DNA from 2 places in the Chryseobacterium sp. P1-3 genome. Region 1 is predicted to be linked to the other one. Evidence: riboswitches for the same ligand, from Rfam matches in the RefSeq annotation. Region 1 holds a riboswitch; the other holds the start of a gene.

Region 1 (7,696 bases):
ATATCAGCTCGCAGATTTTGCAGATTTCGCAGATTTTTTTCTAATGACAGAAAATGAAATTTCATATATCGTAAGAAAGTGTGTTTTCAATGTTTATAACCAATTAGGCCCTGGTTTACTTGAATCTGTATATCAAAAAATCCTGATTTATGAATTAGAAGAAAATGGCTTAGATGTTAAATCTGAGGTAATACTACCAGTATATTATGATAACAAAAAGTTTGATATTAATTTTAAAATTGACATCTTAGTAGAAGACAAAGTGATCTTAGAATTAAAATCAATAAAGGAGCTGGATAACGTTCATTATAAGCAGCTATACACTTATTTAAAGTTATCAAATAAAAAAATTGGGACTGTTAATTAACTTTAATACTTCCAATATTTTAGACAATATAAAAAAGAGTTGTAAATAACTTATAATGACAATTAATCTGCTCAATCAAACAAATCAGCGTGAGAAAATATTAAGTTCGCAGATTCATTAGAGTAAAAATTAAAAGTAAAAATAAATCAATATAATAAATCTATGAGAAGAAAGATCGTAGCAGGAAACTGGAAAATGAACAAAAATGTAATTGATGCCCAACAATTGATGATTCAGTTACTAAGCTATAAAAACAATAATGCTACCAACTGCGAAGTGTGGATTGCTCCGCCTTCTTTATACCTGATGATGGCGAAAGACATTTTTGAAAATGATGAAATCGGGGTATTTTCCCAGGATATGAGCGAGCATGAAAGTGGTGCTTACACCGGAGAAATTTCTGCAGATATGCTGGAATCTATTGATGTAAACGGTTCATTGATCGGCCACTCTGAAAGAAGACAATATCACGGAGAAACAGATTCACACTGCAACAGAAAAATCAAGTTGGCATTAGACAAAGGGCTTACTCCTATCTATTGCAACGGAGAAACCCTTGAGCAAAGAAAAGCAGGGCAGCATCTGGAAGTCGTAAAAAACCAAACTGAAGTAGCTTTGTTTACTCTTTCGGCTGAAGAAATCAAAAAAGTAGTAATTGCTTACGAACCGGTTTGGGCAATCGGAACAGGAGAAACCGCAAGTCCGGAACAGGCTCAGGAAATCCATGCCCACATCAGAAATATTATTGCAACAAAATACGGACAGGAAGTAGCTGATGAAGTATCTATCCTGTATGGAGGTTCCGTAAAACCGGATAATGCCAAAGAAATATTTTCTCAGCCGGATATTGACGGTGGCCTTATTGGAGGGGCAGCATTAAAACTGGAAGATTTCTCTAAAATTATTGAGGCATTCAATTAATTAATTTTACAGAACATTATATTTTTCCGGACCCTCTTTACTGATTGTAGAGAGGGTTCAATATGATATGTTTCGGCTAAAGCCAGTGGAATGCTATTTATCTTTAAACGGGCTAAAGCCCGTTTCATTGAACGGTGTACCAATTTTTTTAACCAATAAAAACGGCGGAGATAATCCCCGCCGTTTTTCGTAAAAAAAAATCTAATTATTGAATATCGACTACGTACATTGTTCCTTTATCTACCTTGCCTGTTTTAGGTAGTATTTTTGCTTTAGGGTTACCGTTTCCATCATCTACTACCCCGAAATCATCATCATTGAAAACAGCGAGTTTATTATTTCCTAAATAAACAATTCCTTCAAATTTATCATGTTCATATCCTAACCTGGCAACCAGATCTACAGCTAATGTTTTAGAAACCGTTTTAATCCCGGCGTTGGTAATTTCATCCCAACTACACTCTTCCAAAGCTTTATTATTGATTTTCATTCCGTCAACAGCGGCAATATCCGGTCCGTTTACATCTGTTGCTCCGCTCAGGTTTATTCTGTATACTTTTTTTTATTCCGCCCTGTGACCCGAAGTTTCCGTCTCTCTCAATCACCAGGAATTCATTATTACTTATTGCAGTAATGTCACAAACTGAATCAGAGGCTCCCCCGTCCTGTTTATATAAAAATTGTCTGGTCTTCCCTGTAGCAATATCAAAAGTGACAATTCTGGTTAAGGTAGTATTTTTAGCCAAAGCCTTGCTTGGAACATGCATCATAGACTGCATGGCTCCCACTAAAGTAGTACCGTCAGGAGTTATACAAAGCCCTTCCATTCCCCTGTTGGCCCTTCTTTTTGCCAGCACAGCGGGAAGTTTTCTTGTTCCTGTATTAACGCCTATCGGACTTATTCTTTCCATCTCTACACCCTCTGCACTATAATGTACAATGTGAGGGCCATACTCATCGGAAACCCAGAAGGTACCGTCTGCTGCTGCAACAATACTTTCACTGTCGAGACCATAATTGTCCGTTCCCAGTACATTTCCTGAAGCATCGTAAGCCGTTTCACCTGTACTCCCCATTCCTATAGGGTTGGGTAGACCTGTGATAGGTTGTCCTGATGGATTTTTAAGCTTAATATATTTGATCACCTCAATATTTCCTTCGGCATTAATTTTAAAATGCATGATTGTTGGACTGAAATTGGGAGCCAAAAACTTTTTCCCGTTCAGGTAATCCGTATTAGGTCCTCTGTCTGTAATGACATAAAATTCCCCTTTTCTTGTAGGGTGTGCAGCCGCACCTGATCCAAAACCTCCATTAATGACATCCACACCATTTACCGTTGCTAATTTTGAAAAAGGAAACTCCTGAGGAAGTTTAGAGTAATTAATATCCTGGTTATGGGCAGTTTCGTCATCTTTGTTACAAGAAACCAATACCGTTAACATCAAAACAGATAATAGTAATCTTTTCATATTCACTTTTATGGCTGCGAAAGTATAAATCGATTGTAAATTAATCTTTAATTCAATGATAATTGTATTTTAACAATGAAACCTGTAAAATGAATTCAATATAAACAGCTATACCTGCCGTTAAATTTATAAAAACAAAACCATCGGTCACATTTTTTATTAATTTCAAAAAACACGTTATAGCTAAGAGCTTATAAAACACTTAATACACAAAAGATAAGTTATTTACCACACGTAAATCAGGAATTTATATGATATATTTGCAGCGTTTTAAGGTTGAACATAGTTCATTAATAGGGAATCAAGTGAGAATTTATTCAATGCTTGAGCTGTACCCGCAACTGTAGACTATTCCACCTATAGCATGAGATGCCACTGGATCCGGATCCGGGAAGGCCGCTATAGGATGTAAGCCAGGAGACCTGCCTTAATACAATTCAGAAGAATTTCTCTCTCTGAAAGTAAGTTTCGGGAATAAAACTTTAATTAATAATATCATGAAGAAAATCTATTTTCTTATTCTTGCATTTGTCATTTTTTTTGCAAATGCTCAAACTGAAGCCGTTTTAGTGCTTAATGAAGGTGGTGCCGGCAGTAATAATGCCGAAATATCGCTGATCTCCAATCAATCAGTTACCAATAACTATTTTAAAACCCACAACAATAATGCTGCATTGGGGGATACGGCACAGGACATTAAAATTTATGGTGACAGAATTTTTGTGGTCCTGAATATTTCCAATCAGATAAAAGTCATCAATAAGTCTGACTTTTCTTTGATTACCACAATCTCAGCCAATCTGGATAATCCGAGATATATTGCCTTCAGCGGAAACAAATTTTATGTAACCAACTGGGGAGGTTCCGGTTCTACAGAAAATTATGTAGCCGTTTATGACCTTAATACCTATACGCATGAAACCAATATTCCGGTTGGAAGCGGACCCGAAAAAATTTACAGCAAAGACAACAGATTATATGTTTTGCTAAAAGGAGGTTTTGGAATCAACCAATTTATGGATGTGATCAATACTTCTACCAATACAGTTGAATCCGAGGTAAACGTTGGAGATTTCCCACACAGCATTTTTGAAAAAGATCAGTTTCTTTATATCATGAGTTTCGGAAATCCCTACACCTCAAACTCTTATGGAACATTTACAGTCTATAATACAGTAACTCAAAGTACCGTTTCAAGTACTGCATTTCCGGCAGGAACAAAACCTTCTTTTATGGATACAGACGGAACGAATATTTATTACATGAAAGATGCTTCAATCTATAAAACACCTATTGCAGCACCGTCTTTTTCAACGACACCCATTGCAACGGCACCTATTACTGTAACCGGCTATGGTGCTGCTGCTTACGGGTTTAATATTGTCAACAATACGATTTATGTGGCTGATCCTAAAGGATATATTGCACCGGGAAAAATTTATACATATGATTTACAGGGAACCTTACAAAACACTTTCACAGTGACCATGCTGCCTAATCAGATCATTGCTTACAACAACAGTGCACCGCCGTCACTTTCAACAGTGGAAAATACAAAAGCTTCTAAATTGTCTTTATATCCCAATCCGGCAAACAGCAAATTCTTTGTACAAGGTTTAAACAGCGGAAATATTCAGGTGTATGATGCTAACGGAAGAAAGGTCATCAACGCACAATATACCCAAAACGGAATTGATATAAACACACTTCCTAAAGGTACTTATATTGTAAAAATTACGGATAAGAGCACTAACTTCACTGAAAAACTAATCATCAAATAAGAATCCGGATGCAAAAGATATTAAGTTTTATATGCAGTTTTATCGTAGTTTTTTGTTGCGCACAATTTACGGCAAACGACATAAAGTTTTTCGTAGGAACAGGCTCTCAGACTGCCTATTTTGTAGCAGACTTTAAAGACGGAACCAATGACAGGTCTTATGCCTGGGGAGTGCGGTTCGATCCGGGGCAAAATATCACCGGACCTCAGATGCTTCAGATGATCAAAAATGCAGAACCCGCCTTTGATTATTTTCTGACCTTCAATAATGGTTTCCTTGATGAGCTAAGCTTCAATGATCATTCACAACAATCCGGGCCGGACTATTGGAGTTTATGGCGTGGGAATGATACCAACAGCTGGTCTGCCGTAGGGTGGATGAACAACGGGACCATCTCAGACGGAAAATGGTATGGTGCTTCCTATGGGTTCAGCAATCCCACAGCAGAAGCGCCTTCTACTCCGCTTCCTGCCTATAGTTCTCTATGGTATAATTCGTCTCAGATTACCAATTGGATCGGTACAGGTTCTGATAAAAGCTTAGTGGTTATTGACTTCGGAACTGATAATTCTAACGGAAATGCTGATTCATTTGTTTTTGGAATTCAATATAACGGAACTATTACCGCAGAGCAGGCTTTACAATTGATTGATGCCCAGGTAAGCACATTTAATTATACTAAAGCTGCCAATCAGGTTTCTTCTTTATCCCTGAATTCTTTTTCAGGTACCCCGAACGGGTCCAACTCCTGGAAATTATACAAAGGAACTAATTTGTCAAACTGGAAAATTCATAACGACCTTTCATCCATTACTTTACATAACGGTGAATGGCTTGGATTAAGTTTCGGACAGAGAAGGCCCTTTACGCCCACAGAAGCTCCTCAATCCACACTTGGAACTTCTTCTGTCAGTAAAAGAACAGTGGGTATCTATCCTAATCCTGCAACTGATTATATTCATATCAATACCCAGGAGAGTATGAAAGAAGTGAATATATATTCTTCTTCAGGCCAAAAAGTAATGACATCAGGGAATTCCAGGATTAATATTCAATCTTTAAGCCCGGGAATTTATTTTGTAGAAATTAAAACTTCAGGTCAGTCAGTTATCCGTAAGATTGTTAAAAAATAGAAAAGAGGCTGTCTCAAAAATTGGGACAGCCTCTTTCAATATGATCTTGGAGATCAATTATTTTTTCTCTGTAGATCTCTGTAAAACTTCATCTACCATTCCGTAGCCTTTAGCTTCTTCAGAAGTCATCCAGTAATCTCTGTCAGAAGATTTCTCAACCCACTCGTATGTTTGTCCTGAGTGGTGAGCGATAATTTCATAAAGCTCCTGCTTTAGTTTCAGCATCTCTCTCAGGTTGATTTCCATATCAGAAGCCACTCCCTGGGCTCCGCCTGAAGGCTGGTGAATCATTACCCTTGAATGTTTAAGCGCAGAACGTTTCCCTTTCTCTCCGGCCACAAGTAATACAGCTCCCATAGAAGCGGCCATACCTGTACAGATTGTTGCTACATCAGGCTTAATGATCTGCATGGTGTCATAAATTCCTAATCCTGCATACACACTACCACCCGGCGAGTTGATATAAATCTGGATATCCTTTGACGGGTCGGCACTTTCCAGGAATAAGAGCTGAGCAGTAACGATGTTGGCTACCTGGTCATCAATTCCTGTTCCCAGGAAGATAATCCTGTCCATCATCAAACGGGAGAAAACGTCCATCTGAGCAACGTTCAGTCTTCTCTCTTCCATAATGTAAGGCGTAAGGTTCGTCGGACCATACATTCCCATATACTGATCGGTAACCAGACCGTTATTTCCTAAATGTTTTACAGAGAAATCTCTGAATTCCTTTTTAATGTCCATATTTCTATTATGTATTATTTTTTTAAACAAATATTCTCGGAATGTAAATTACAATATTTATTCCTAAAATTTTATCAGACTTTTTGTCACAGAATACAAAAACCTGTCTGTACATTATCTTCTTCTCCCCGCATAAATTCCTTTAATCGGCGAGTATTCGATGATATTGCTCAATCGTATGGAAGCCTGTTTCAGCAGGGTGATTTTTTTGATCAGATCAAAATATCTTACCTCATCCGTATTGCTGTACTGATCCAGTTCCCTGGCTGTTTCTTTGATGAGATAATCGATGTACCGGTATTTGTGCAATAAGATATCACCTTTCACCTGATCTGCGACCTTATCCCCGTAATTAGGCGGATAAATATTCCTGGAAGCCCAGTTTTCAAGTTCATCTAACGGAATCAGGGCATCTACAACCTTCGTGGTAATTTCTTCATCCATAAAAGATACAAAAAAGTTTCCACTTCTGAGCTCATCTTTCCGGATTCCTTCTTTTACCTGGTTGATGATAATCTCATTTTCCTTGACTAAAAACTTGTACTGTTCTTCTTCAAAATGATGGAGGATCTCTTCAATAACCGTGATCTGGTACTCTTCATTGTTCTCATTTCTTCTTTTCAGTACAATATCTCCAAACATCAGCATATGGTCCACCAGTTTATTTTCCATAAACAAAACATCATAGAGAAAAGGATCTTCTTTCTCGTGATCCACCGGAACAATCTCCATTTTCGGAGGCGTTTTTTCCTTCTGCTGCTGAACATGGTGGGTCTGGTTCTGGGTAATCTGCTTCTGGACATCAAGTTCATTGAAAAGGCTCTGCTCGGAAAGCCCGAATTTATTTGAAACTTCTTTCAGGTATACTTCCCTTTTCAGCGCATTTTGTACAAAAGAAACCGATTTTACAATATCACGTATGGCTTCTGCCTTTTTAATGGGATCATTTTCAACATCCCTAAGGAGGATTTCCGCTTTAAAGTCGATAAAATCCATCGCTTCATTTTCGATGTATTTTTCAACATAATCCTGCGGATGTTTTCTGGCAAAAGAGTCCGGATCATCTCCGTCAGGGAATAACAGCACCCTGATATTCATTCCCTCTGTCAGCAGCATATCAATGCTTCTGAAACTGGCTTTGATCCCGGCATTATCCCCATCGAAAAGAATGGTTACATTTTCTGTAAGCCTTTTGATCAATTTGATCTGCTCGGTAGTCAGTGAAGTTCCGGAACTTGCCACTACGTTTTCAATTCCGGACATATGAAGTGAAATCAC
Region 2 (7,696 bases), on a different contig from region 1:
AAAATGGTAAAAACACTTTTTCAAAGATTGAAACTGCCACTGGGAAGTGATATGAAATATGTCCAGAAAATGGTAAAGCTTTCATCCCGCCCTATTGCCCTTATCACGGATGACGCTTCAGATTCAGCATTAAGGAGATTGCTTTTTGATGCCGGAGAAAACCTTGAGGATTTATTTACTCTTTGCAAAGCAGATATCACCACCAAAAACTCTAAGAAACAGGAGAAATTTAAAAAGAATTTCGAATACGTAGCAGTAAAAATCAGAGAGGTTGAGGAAAAAGACCAGGTAAGGAACTTTCAGCCTCCTATCTCCGGGGAAGAGATTATGGAGATGTTTAATCTTAAACCGGGACGCGAGATCGGTATTTTAAAAGAGAAAGTAAAAGAAGCCATTCTTGAAGGAGAAATTCCTAATGAAAAGGAAGAAGCTACAAAAATTTGTGATTGCTGAAGCTGAAAAATTAGGATTGACCATATAATCTTTAACATTATAACGAAATATACAACTGCCGGATGAGAACATCCGGCAGTTGTATTGAGGCTTTCATCCAAGTAAGAAACAAAGCCGGCCGGCTTCTACGAAGCCGGCCGGAAAAAAACACAAATGATGAAAAAAATAAAAAATTATATTTTTATACTGTATTGTACCTTATGCTATGGATTTACTACAGCACTATTAGCTCCTAAACCGCCTGTGTTAAAAGAGGATATTTTAGCTCCTGTAGCTGCGGAATATACTGACATTTCGCTATTGGCTTTAAAGCCTTTAACATCTGAGGTAAAAATTCTGCCATCAACAACTGAAAAACCATATAATACAAAATAAGCAGGTCCATTATCCTGAACTGTAATAAACGCATTAGCAGGAACTGTTGGAGCCGTTACGCTTGTTGTATAAATCTTATTTCCTGAACTGAAATAGAATTTACCATTATCAATCTGAAGATTTGTCCCGTTTGCAATACCTGTTAATGTGATCACCGGGCTAAGAGCTCCTGTGCTTGAGATCTTATAGATATAAGAATCTGTTGCTGTTCCTGAAATCGTATACACATCAGAATTATAGGAAACTGTTCTACCAATCTGCCCGTTTGGAATGGTAATTTCCGTTTTAGCATCATTGGAAGTATTGATATAGGTAATTTTGTTTCCATATCCTGATGAAGCATTCTGAACGAAAACATTACCTCCCGCTTCTACAATTTTATCAGCCACCTCGGTGAAATCCATCTTGCTTACAAATGAAAAGTCAGAGATTTTATATTTCGTTACACTATATACTCCTGTCGAGAAATTCGTATTGGAAACGTAGATAAATCCATTGGCAAAAGTAATTCCTCTTGGATTATTGATTTGATCAGTGATTACGGCTACCTTTTTAAAAGTGATACGGTCTACCACCACAATTTTGTTTGAATTGTTGACAACCAGATAAGCGTATTTTCCATTAATAGCTATCGTTTGAAGAACATCTCCCAATATTTCATTGGAATTGTTCCCGGTCTTGTTGTTAAAACCATAAATATCATCCTGCTTTAACGCCAAGTCTCTTGTAAGAAACATTACGTTAGCACCATTGCTGTTAAAATTTCCTTCGTTGGCAATAAAGTATCCGTTCTGATACGTTAACTGAGGTACCGGAATCTCATTACTATCGCTGCTACATGAAATGTTGAACAATAGTACAAATGCAAAAAATACAGTTAAAAGTCTGGTTAGTTTCATATATATTCAATTTTAATTTTAAAAATTTATTGCGGCATACACACTGTAATTTCTTTTAGGCAAAGGGTAAAAAGAAACCGTTTTATAATAAGTATCGGTAACATTATTCACTTTGAACCCTAAAGTATATTTCTTAGAAATCGTTGCTGACATTCCCGCATTTAAAATAAAATAGGGGTCAATCGCTGTTTTCCGCTCTTCATCACTGGTTGTATAGGTAAGACCATTTATTAATCCCTGTGCAAAAAATCTGAAGAAACCATACTCATAATCAATACCCGCCATTCCCCTGTGCATTGGGATATAAGGTCTCTGTTTCTGAGTTTCCTTATCAATTGATCTTGCATAATAATAGCCTGCGTTGGCTTTGATCCTATGCTTACCAAATTGCTGATAAAAAGACAGATGGGATTCCAGTCCGTAAGATTCTGCTTTATTAACATTAAAGGCCTGCCAATATCCATTGGCAGTAGGCAGCCAGACAATGAGATCCGTAATGTTCATATAATAAGGCGTCACATTAAGCTTAAAACTTCCAATTTTAAACTCATTGTTCATATCCACCTGGGTAGAAATTTCCGGTCTTAAATCTTTATTACCTCCCGGCTCATAATAAATATCATTAAAGGAAGGATACCTGAAATTTTTTGAAAAGTTAAGTCCCAGATTATACCAGTGAGAGGTATTCCATTTCCCTGAAAATGAATACATGACCGGAGATGTGACATTTTCCACAAAATCTTTTTTAAATCCTCCTTCAAAACGCAGGTTCTTTGTAGCAAAATACCTTAATAATCCGGAAACGGAACCTACGTTTCTGCTTACATCAGCAATTCCGCTTTTATAGCCTTCTCCTTTGTTCACCTGAAATTCCCCGATAAGGTTAATGTTCCATTTTGAATTCAGAAAATAATTAAAATCATTTTTCAAAATATAATTTTTTCCTGTACCACCACTGGATTTGGGAAGGTCCAACGCTCCGAAATACTGAAAGTTTTCTTCTGTATAGGCTGCTTTGAAGGCGTTGCTGAACTTTATTGCATTCCAGTCCCAGGCGATCAGGCTCCTTATGCTTTGGGTCTTATATTTTGTCTTTGTTGCGGTTTCTTCAAATACGGGATAATGCTGTGAAGAGTCAAAAAACTGACTTTGCCACGAAATCTTGTGATCATCCGTTATTTTATAGGACGCACCTACATTGAAGGTTGTATTATAGTAATTACCGTTTCTGTTGATATAATCCAGATCACTGACTTCATAATCGTTCTGGCTTACAGAATAGTTTCCGGATGCCTTAAAGCTGAATCTTTCATTGCTGTAAGAACCTTTCACAAAATTATTAAAGGTATTAAAGGATGCTACTTCTGAAAATACCGAACCATGAAAACCTTTATTAAAATCCAGGATATTATTCAGGTGAATACTCCCTCCGATTGCTCCACTTCCATAGACTACACTACCGCCACCTGCTTTTATACCAATCTGGTCATATCCGAACAGGGGTATATTATTGATATCTCCCTGTCCCAGAAAATTAGAATTGATATTGATTCCGTTCCATACAAAAGCAGTCTGCTGGGCAGAAGTTCCTCTGAACGCCGGAGAAGAAACCGCACCACGTCCGTTTTCTTTGATATAAACCTGTGATTGAAACCTTAATAATTCTGAAAGGTTGGTAGAATTTCTATCCACCTCTTCAGCTGAGATGGTATTTACCGGATGAAAAAGCTTCACCCTGTTCATTTGGTTGTCGAAGACATAAATAGTATCAATACTTTTTTCCTGTGCCAGAAGAAGGCAACCATAAGACGAAAAAAGCAGTACTAAAGATCGTTTTATACCCATACTTTTTACTTTTCCTCCGAAAGCATTATATTTTGATTATCATTCTGGCAGGTCTCCTGACTTTCGCTTTCTGCACCTTCCCGTTATTACACAGTGGTTCAAAGCAGAAACTTTTATTGCGATTTACAGTTGCGGGGACAGTCCGGGAGTTACACCCGATTCCCTTTTCATTCCAATATACTGGAAACCAAAATTTTTTGCAAAGATAGCTTTTTAAATGTATTGCACAAAAACCGGAATTGCTGCAAAAAGGTCTTTTAATAAAAAAGCAGCTTCCGGTATTGAAAGCTGCTTTTGCCGTATGATAATACAGTTGATTATTTTCCCATAACCTCTGTAATAGGATTTCCAACATTTCCACTCGGGAACTGGATTTTTAACAATGAAGAAACTGTAGGGGCAATATCCGTCATATGATACGCTTTATTACTTTCTCCATGCTGAACTCCCCACCCCATAAAGATCAATGGAATGTGTGAGTCATAAGAATTCCATACACTGTGTGTGGTTCCGGTTTTAGAATATGGAGGAAGCATAGAATCGTGGGAAATCAGCTGGATATCCCCACTTCTCTGTCTGTTGATCCCGTTGATAATTCTCTGCCTGATAGGCTCCGGAATACTGGATTCCTGAACCTTGTCTACCGAAACAGCGTATAGAACAGTTGGGTCTTTTTCGAGTTCCTTAACAGTGAAGTTTCTTACATCATCCAACTCAAGTTTAGAATCTGCCAAAACTTTCCTGTCAAAATAAATCTGATAATTATCAATTGCATTGATCAGTTTATCGGCTCCAAATTTATCTTTAAGTTTCTGGTTTAGATTTTTTTCAGCTCCTTCTCCGAAAAAACCTGTAGGAATTTTATGTTCTTTAAGGAATCCTACAGAATGAGCCCCTCCATGATCAGCAGAAAGGAAAACGGTGTACTCTCCTTTACCCACTTTAGAATCCAGGTATTTGAAAAACTCTGCCAGGTCCTGATCCAATCTGATATAAACATCTTCTACTTCGATTGAATTAGGCCCGAATTTATGCCCGGCATAATCTGTTGAAGCCAGGTTGATAGCTAAAAAGTCAGTAATAGCATCTCCACCCAGTTTTTCACCTTCTACAGAAGCTTCCGCCAGCTTCAACGTCAATGTATTTCCAAAAGGGGTATAACGGATATTATCTTTTTTAGCCTGATAATCTTTGGCTAGATCATTGTAAGGGAATGTAGGGGTTTTCGCACTTCCCAATAATCCTTCCCAAGGGGAATTGTCTGGTGCGCTTTCCGTATACTGATTAATCGGAAGCAAGGTATTCCAGCCGTTTGCAACTAATTTCTCAGGTAAGTTCTGAGCGTTGAATGATTTTACCCACTGAGGCAGATCATTCATATACCATGTACTGGTGATAAAGTTTCCGGTGCTGTCATCAAACCAGAAAGCCCCGTTAGGAGTGTGTCCTGCCGGAAGAATAGAAGCCCGGTCTTTCAAGGAAACCCCGATTACTTTTCCCTGGAAATTGGTTGCCAACCTCAACTCATCGGTTACCGTTGTAGACCAAAGGTTTTTCGGAGAGTGGCTTCCGGTTTTGGTATTGGTAGTTCCTACCGGCTGAACGCTCTCATCAGCAGTACAGTATACCCCTTTACCTGTTTCCTTATCTGTCCAGTCATTTCCTGCAATACCGTGGATTGCCGGAACAGATCCCGTATAGATACATGTATGTCCTAAAGCGGTAATGGTAGGAACATAAGGAATGTGTACATTATTTAAAGAATATCCTGTATTCAAGAGTCTTTTGAAACCGTCGTTCCCGTATTTACCATAAAAACGGTATAAATAGTCCCAACGCATCTGGTCTACAACCAGGCCTACTACCAATTTAGGTCTTTCTAATTGAGAATTTTTGTTCTTCTGCGCATTGATTGTAATTACGGACAAGAAAGTAGCTGCCGCAATTGAAATATTCCTAAGCATCCAAGTAAATTTTTATTGACCACAAATTTAGGGGTTTTGAAAGTTTTAGAGTATGAAATTTTACTTAATTTTGATTATTATATAAATTTATCAATCTACAGCTGTGATTCAGAAGTATCCTGAGCCTAGATTTCCTGAAGATGACTGTCATCACAGTTTTTTTTACAAGATATAGATAACATGCCAATAATGTTGTTAAACTATTGGTAAAATCAATAATACCTTTTCTATGGATATAAAAAAAACTACTGAAACTGACCGATAATCCCAGCCTCACATGGGGACATAACGGTTATACAACAGACAGGATATATTCAGTTTCTTCCATCGAATATGCAGGGTCTTTTGAATTTTCATTAAGAGAAAAATCTTTCCCTTACACCAAAGTCTGGGAAACCGGTAGTGAAGATATTGAAGAGCTTAATCTTATCATTGAAAAAGGTCATTCTTTTGGTGCTTTTATTAATAATGAACTGATAGGCTGGATCATCTGTGAGCAAAGAACATGGAATAACAGTTTCTATATTGAAAACATCCTGATTGACGAAAAATACAGGAGACTGGGAGTAGGAATACAGCTGATTAAAAATGCCGTGAAAGAAGCCAGGAAATTAAACTGCCGGGTTATAGAACTCGAAACCCAAAACACCAATTACCCTGCCATACAGTTTTACAGAAGGATGGGTTTCAATATTACGGGGGTGAATACAAGGCTTTATGACAATGCGGAAGAAATAGCGCTTTTCATGACGTTAGATATAGAATAGTTTTGGCTATAGCGCGGATAATGTATGTATATTGGAAGCGGCTAAAGCCACTCCCTGTTGATATTTCATAACATTTTTTTTATTCACTTCACTTTCGGCACTACAATCAGGCTTTCATTTCCAGAAATGGTTACCGCTTGTACTGCAAAGAAATAATTATCTTTAGAATAAGGCAAACTGATGGAATTTTCTTTGGTAAAGGTTTTTTTCTGCCATATTGAGGCATCTGTTTCACGCATCAGCACATAATATCCTGCTACTTCTACCGATCGAGGTTTTTCCCAGGAAAGAGTTGTAAAGTTGGTAAGTTTATCCGCTTCAATCTTTACATTTTCAGGTTTTGAAGGTGACTTTGCCAGATTGGCCAGAACGGCAATATTGATCCCGACATTCTTTTTAAAATAATCAAAATCCATAAATTGCGGTAAATCTCCATACTGAACGCCATTCTCTTTTCTGATATCCTGGTGCTGGTGATTGAAGTTTTCGTTAAACTCCGTCAGCCGTACTGCGGGGAATCCTTTTTCCACAAAAGGAGTATGGTCGCCGCCTCTCAGAAACCGATCATTTCTGTAAATCAATTTCACCTGGAAATTATCTGTATAACGCTCCCCCACTTCTTTAATGTACCTTGCCAGTTGCCTGGAATCTCCGTCGTTCTCTAAACCGAATTTTCTGATTTCGGAAGCCTTTGTATCCAGTTCATACTGAGGTAGTCCTTCTGAAAAGACTCTCAGCTGATATCCATTGATAAGATTTGTTTCACTGCTCAGATTGTTTGAAATCATATCATTATTGAGCAGGGCTTCTAATTGCCAGCCTTCATTTTTCGCTTTTTCTGCCAGCATTTTTGATCCTAATAAGCCTTGTTCTTCCCCTGAAAAAGCCACCAATACAATACTTGCCGGAAATTTAGAAGTACTCAATATCCTTGCGCTTTCTATAAGGGCGGCTACTCCGCTGCCGTCATCATTGGCACCGGGGGCATTATCTTTTATATTCATGACATCGGTTACTCTCGAATCCAGGTGTCCGCTCATCATAAACAACCGTTTATCATCGGGATTGGTCCCATGAATGATAGCGATAACATTTCCTAAATCGGTAGGACGATCGATTCTTTTGCCGTCAGGCTGGATCAGCTGGCTTTGCATAAAAATTTCCATTCTTCCTTCCGCATTTTTCGAATAATTCCTGAACTTTTTCAATACCCATTTTTTTGCGGCTCCGATCCCCCTTTTAGGATCTGTGGCAGAACTCATGGTATGCCTGGTTCCAAAGCTTACCAAAGCATTAATATGTGCCTTTAGTGAATCTGTATTAACTTGTGATACATATTTTACAATTTCTGGATCCTGACGAACAATTTGTTGAGCTTGAAATGCGATGGGAA

Evidence for each region. A riboswitch is a leader RNA that binds a small molecule or an ion and turns the genes downstream of it on or off. The one in region 1 is predicted to bind cobalamin.
Region 2: linked by a shared signal. The riboswitch ahead of HX13_RS04260 (TonB-dependent receptor plug domain-containing protein) and the one ahead of HX13_RS13245 (YncE family protein) in region 1 are both predicted to bind cobalamin.

Annotation. Positions count from the first base shown of each region.
Region 1 covers NZ_JPEQ01000008.1:97,733-105,428, forward strand. Annotated here, with positions in the region: gene HX13_RS13230 (GxxExxY protein) at 44-367, shown strand; gene tpiA (triose-phosphate isomerase) at 530-1,288, shown strand; gene HX13_RS25630 (esterase-like activity of phytase family protein) at 1,494-1,835, opposite strand; gene HX13_RS13240 (esterase-like activity of phytase family protein) at 1,783-2,760, opposite strand; cobalamin riboswitch at 3,017-3,205, shown strand; gene HX13_RS13245 (YncE family protein) at 3,258-4,541, shown strand; gene HX13_RS13250 (T9SS type A sorting domain-containing protein) at 4,550-5,674, shown strand; gene clpP (ATP-dependent Clp endopeptidase proteolytic subunit ClpP) at 5,732-6,418, opposite strand; gene dnaG (DNA primase) at 6,533-7,696, opposite strand, start outside.
Region 2 covers NZ_JPEQ01000004.1:313,920-321,615, reverse strand. Annotated here, with positions in the region: partial or broken gene HX13_RS04270 (CCA tRNA nucleotidyltransferase) at 1-481, shown strand, start outside; gene HX13_RS04265 (DUF5074 domain-containing protein) at 657-1,727, opposite strand; gene HX13_RS04260 (TonB-dependent receptor plug domain-containing protein) at 1,746-3,572, opposite strand; cobalamin riboswitch at 3,601-3,779, opposite strand; gene pafA (alkaline phosphatase PafA) at 3,890-5,536, opposite strand; gene HX13_RS23370 (GNAT family N-acetyltransferase) at 5,785-6,303, shown strand; gene HX13_RS04240 (M28 family metallopeptidase) at 6,387-7,696, opposite strand, start outside.